One region of the Rhizobium favelukesii genome, then DNA from elsewhere that is predicted to be linked to it. Evidence: riboswitches for the same ligand, from Rfam matches in the RefSeq annotation. Region 1 holds a riboswitch; the other holds the start of a gene.
The links. Region 1 has a riboswitch for FMN ahead of ribB (3,4-dihydroxy-2-butanone-4-phosphate synthase). Riboswitches for the same ligand answer to the same signal wherever they lie in the genome.

Region 1 (2,388 bases):
CAATCGTCCGGACAAGGATTGCCTGATCGTCGCCGCCCCGGTCAATGCGGAATATCCTCGCGATCATCTCCTCGATCGGCGCCCAAAGTGGTCGGGCGCCGGATGCATTGACCTGCACGACTACGCGCAGGCTACAAATCACGACATTCGAAACAACGTCAACCATTTGCCACTAAAAGCGAACGCTGGCAGGACTTTCCACGGTTTTGCGGTGTAACCGTTGGGGATCGAAGTTCAACGGCCACAGAAAATAATAGATGATTTCAGGGATTGAAGGCGTCCAGGCGCCTCTGGCGTGACGTTCACCGGTTTTCCGCAATCGAATGGCCTTGGCTCCATCCAATCGGGTGCGCTGGAAAGTTCGAACGTCGATCTCGCCGGCGAATTGACCGAAATGATCGAGGCCAGCGTTCCTACACGGCCAATTCCAAGATGTCCAAACGGGCTCCGACATCATGGACTTGCTCGTCAACCTGAAGAGATAAGGACAGCCCGTAATGTGACAGGCTGGGCGTCACCGGCACACCGGTACTTGCGGCAACGTACTCGACGATCGTCCAGGCCCTTGCGCGTCCTCAGTGGGTCCGAGAATGGGGCGAAATGCCGACCCATGAGTACGGGCGCCGATTCAAGGGAGAGATCGCATCCCAACCGAACGCGATCTCTACGAAAGTTCAAGCCGCTCTCTCGGATAAGGTCATCGCGGTTCTATAGGCTATCAAGTCTTCGATCGTAACGAGATGGAGGCGATGGCGCTCAGCAAACGCCTCGAGTTCCGGTAATCGCGACATCGTACCGTCGTCGTTGGCCACTTCGCAGATTACGCCCGATGGAACCAGACCAGCAAGCTTGGCGAGATCTACCGCAGCTTCGGTATGGCCAGGACGGGAAAGAACCCCATTAGAATGAGCTCGAAGCGGGAAGATATGCCCCGGCCGCGCGAAGTCCTCCGGACGTGAGCCACCAGTGACAAGCGCTTGCACGGTTGCGGCACGGTCGGCAGCAGATATCCCGGTCGTCGTTTCCGGAATATAGTCCACGGAAACAGTGAAGGCGGTCTTGAGCACTTCGGTATTGCGCGGCACCATTAGAGGGATATCGAGCTCATCGAGCCTTTCGCCTTCCATCGCGACGCAGATGAGGCCACGTGCGTGGTTCATCATAAACGCGATCGCCTGCGGAGTAATTGCCTCTGACGCAATCACGAGATCACCTTCGTTTTCCCGGTCACGGTCATCGACAACGACGACAATTTCACCGCGCGCAATCGCGGCCACCGCATCGTCAATTTTGGAAATCGTCACTTTCTTGCCTTTCAAGGGTTAGCCGTTGTGAGTGGCGTGCATGGCCTGTCAAAGCCACCATTTTCCCTTGGGCGAACAAGCGTCCGGTTCCGCCCATATAGCGGAATCGTCTGCATTGCTCTCTTCCATCCGGACTGTAACCGTCGGCTCCGGCATCTCACCGGATCTGCTGACCCTCCGTTTATCCACGAAGGCGCTCGCGGGCTCCGAGTTGCCTCGATACCGCCGGTGGGGAGTTGCACCCCGCCCTGAGAACACCAGTAACATAGGGGATCGATGCGTTGTTTTGCAAGAGGCTTCCAGCCGCCGAGCAATCGAGAATATGATTCTTCTCGTGAACGCACCGTTCCCCATTGTCGAATAAGCTACGACATGATCAGGCCGCCATCGACATTGATCGTCTGGCCGGTGATGTAGGCAGCATCGTCGCTGGCGAGGAAGGTGACGAGACCGGCGACGTCCTCGCCCGACCCTGCCCGCTTCATCGGAATGCCTTCGACCCATTCCTTCATGAGTTCCCCAGGGCCATAGTTGCCGAGGAGCTTTCCCCAGGCCTGATCGTTGTAGGCCCACATGTCCGTCTCGATGATGCCAGGGCAAAAGGCGTTGACGGTGATATTTTCGGTCGCGACCTCCTTGGCGAGGCTCTGGGTGATCCCGACGACGCCCATCTTCGATGCGGCGTAGTGTGGCGTATAGACGAAGCCCTCGCGCGCTTGGCCGGAGGCGGTGTTGATGATGCGGCCGGCGCGTCCATGCTTACGCATGCGCAGAATTGCTTCTTGTGCGCACAAGAATACGCCCTTCGTGTTGACCGCCATGACTTTGTCCCACTCGCCTTCCGTCATGTCTTCGATGCGCGCGATGGTGATGACGCCGGCGTTTTGGATCGACACGTCGACGGTGCCGAAAGCCTTCTCCGCCGCGTCATAGAGGGCCTTTACGCTAGCCTTGTCGGTGACGTCTCCGACGAATGAGACAGCATTGCCGCCATCGGCCTTGATCTGCTCGGCGACCGCATGGACCGACTCTTCATTAGCGGAGACCACTAGATTGGCCCCTTCCCTTGCGAAGCGCTTGGCGA
Region 2 (2,388 bases), on a different contig from region 1:
GTGGGATGGCACGGTGGAAACGCCGGTCATTGCAACGGTCGAAGGGCTCGACGAAACGGGTGCAACCATAGCTCACTGAGCCATGTTTGCCACATTCGCGCCCAATTGCTTAAAAACCCTGAAAAGGCTGGCGTTTTCGCCAGCCTTTTTTTGTGAAATCGACACGCAGACGCTTGCATTTCCTTGATTTGCAGGGTCTTTGGGGTGCGGCGGGCCTGATGAACTCCGTTCTGCGCCTAGCTTATAGATTTGAGTCGTTTCGAACCATTTAGAAAGGGGTGGAAACATGAACAAGAATGAACTCGTGTCCGCAGTTGCCGAAAAGGCAGGACTCTCGAAGACCGACGCTGCTTCCGCAGTTGATGCTGTTTTCGAAGTCGTCCAGGCTGAACTGAAGGGCAAGGGCGACGTTCGTCTCGCTGGTTTCGGTAGCTTCACCGTTTCCCATCGCGCTGCCACGAAGGGCCGCAACCCGTCCACCGGCGCTGAAGTCGATATTCCGGCTCGCAACGTGCCGAAGTTCACGCCCGGCAAGGGCCTGAAGGACGCCGTAAACGGCTGATATGAATTTGCTTGGCGGCCGGACCACCAGACCGGCGGTGTAAGTTTCGAAGGGTTCGGCCACGGCCGAACCCTTTTTGCTTTTCGCGGACTTGTCGGCACACGAAGCACGTCCTATGAAATGGTTGTTCTCAGGGCGGGGTGAAAGTCCCCACCGGCGGTAAGAGCTTCGGCTCAAGCCCGCGAGCGTCTTTCGGCCGATCTGCCGAAAGGGTCAGCAGATCCGGTGCAACTCCGGAGCCGACGGTTACAGTCCGGATGAAAGAGAATGAGCGGAGCGGGCGAGGGCGAAATCTGTCCTTGCCGTGACATCGCGCTCATGCGTCCTGATTTGTGTTGGTTTCGGATGAAAGACATGAATCAGACTTTCCAGATATCTTCTGCCTCGCGTGCAATGGTCGGTGCTGCCTGGATGGTCGCCGCGGGCATTGCCTTCTCGATCCTCAATGTCCTCACACAGTGGCTGACGATGAAGCTCGCCTTTCCCTCGGCCTCGGCAGCCTTCTGGCAGTATGCCATTGCATTGGTCTTCTCGTTGCCCTTTTTCCGGCGCGTCGGCCTCGGGGCGATGCGAACGCGCTATCCCTGGCGCCATGTCGTGCGCGTTGCCTTTGCGGCATTCGGCGTGACGACCTGGGTCGCAGGACTCGCGTCCGTACCGATCTGGCAGGCGATTGCGTTGGTGATGACCTCGCCGTTCTTCATCATCATGGGTGCACGCATCTTCCTTGGTGAATATATCGGTCCCGCGAGGTGGGCAGCGACCGGTACCGGCTTCGTCGGAGCGATGATCATCCTGCAGCCATGGTCCGATAGCTTCAGTTGGGCGGCGTTTTTGCCGATCCTCTCTGCCCTTCTGTGGGGCGCCTCGTCGCTGATCACCAAGAGTCTCACCGGAGTGGAACGGCCCGAAACCATCACCGTCTGGCTGCTGGCACTCCTCACTCCGATCAACGGCGGCTTGGCTGTGGCCGCCGGCCTCAGCATTCCCTCCGGCCTGACGCTTCTCCTTTTTGTCGTGGCAGGTCTGCTGACCGTCATGGCCCAATATTTCCTGACGCTCGCCTACAGCACGGCCGATGCCGCCTACATCCAGCCTTTCGACGATCTGAAGCTTCCCCTGAATGTTTTCGCCGGCTGGCTGGTCTTCGGCTATGCCCCGACCGGTTATCTCTGGTTGGGTGCGCTGCTGATCCTCGGGGCATCGCTCTTCATCATGCGGAACGAAATGAAAAAGGAGCGGGGGGCCGGCTAACGCAGCCGGAATACGGCGCAGGTGTCATTGCGCTGTCATGCCCGACCCGCAAAAACCCTGTGTTTGAATTCATGGGGGATTTCATGACAATATTTTCGCGCAAGACAGCGGTTGTTGCCGTGCTTCTGACGACGGCGGCCTTTCCGGCCGCCGCAGAGCCCGTTTTCAACCGCATCGCAACCTTCCCGGTGGCATCCAACCTGCCGGAGGGAAAAGACAAGCTTTCGGCCACGTCGGCGGAAATCATTACGGCCACTGACGACGGCATGACGCTGATCTACAGCGATAGCCCGCTCGGTGCGATCGGCTTTGTCGATATCTCAGACGCCAAGGCACCAAAGGCCGGTGGGGCGCTTATGATGGACGGCGAGCCGACATCCGTGACATCCGCTGCGGGCAAGGTGCTGGTTGCGGTCAATACGTCGAAGAGCAAGGCAAAGCCCTCGGGGCGCCTGGCGATCGTTGACGTTGCCACCAAGAAGATCGAGAGCACCTGTGATCTTGGCGGTCAGCCGGATTCCATCGCGCTCAACAAGGACAAGACCCTCGGCACGATCGCAATCGAGAACGAG

Region 2: linked by a shared signal. The riboswitch ahead of LPU83_RS46420 (DMT family transporter) and the one ahead of ribB (3,4-dihydroxy-2-butanone-4-phosphate synthase) in region 1 are both predicted to bind FMN.

Annotation. Positions count from the first base shown of each region.
Region 1 is NZ_HG916854.1:693,744-696,131, forward strand. Features, by position in the region: gene LPU83_RS63315 (TetR/AcrR family transcriptional regulator C-terminal domain-containing protein) at 1-166, opposite strand, end outside; partial or broken gene LPU83_RS63320 (flagellar basal body rod C-terminal domain-containing protein) at 284-485, shown strand; gene ribB (3,4-dihydroxy-2-butanone-4-phosphate synthase) at 675-1,304, opposite strand; FMN riboswitch at 1,418-1,564, opposite strand; gene LPU83_RS63330 (glucose 1-dehydrogenase) at 1,670-2,388, opposite strand, start outside.
Region 2 is NZ_HG916852.1:1,608,608-1,610,995, forward strand. Features, by position in the region: gene lon (endopeptidase La) at 1-79, shown strand, start outside; gene hupB (DNA-binding protein HupB) at 287-562, shown strand; FMN riboswitch at 685-835, shown strand; gene LPU83_RS46420 (DMT family transporter) at 917-1,816, shown strand; gene LPU83_RS46425 (esterase-like activity of phytase family protein) at 1,888-2,388, shown strand, end outside.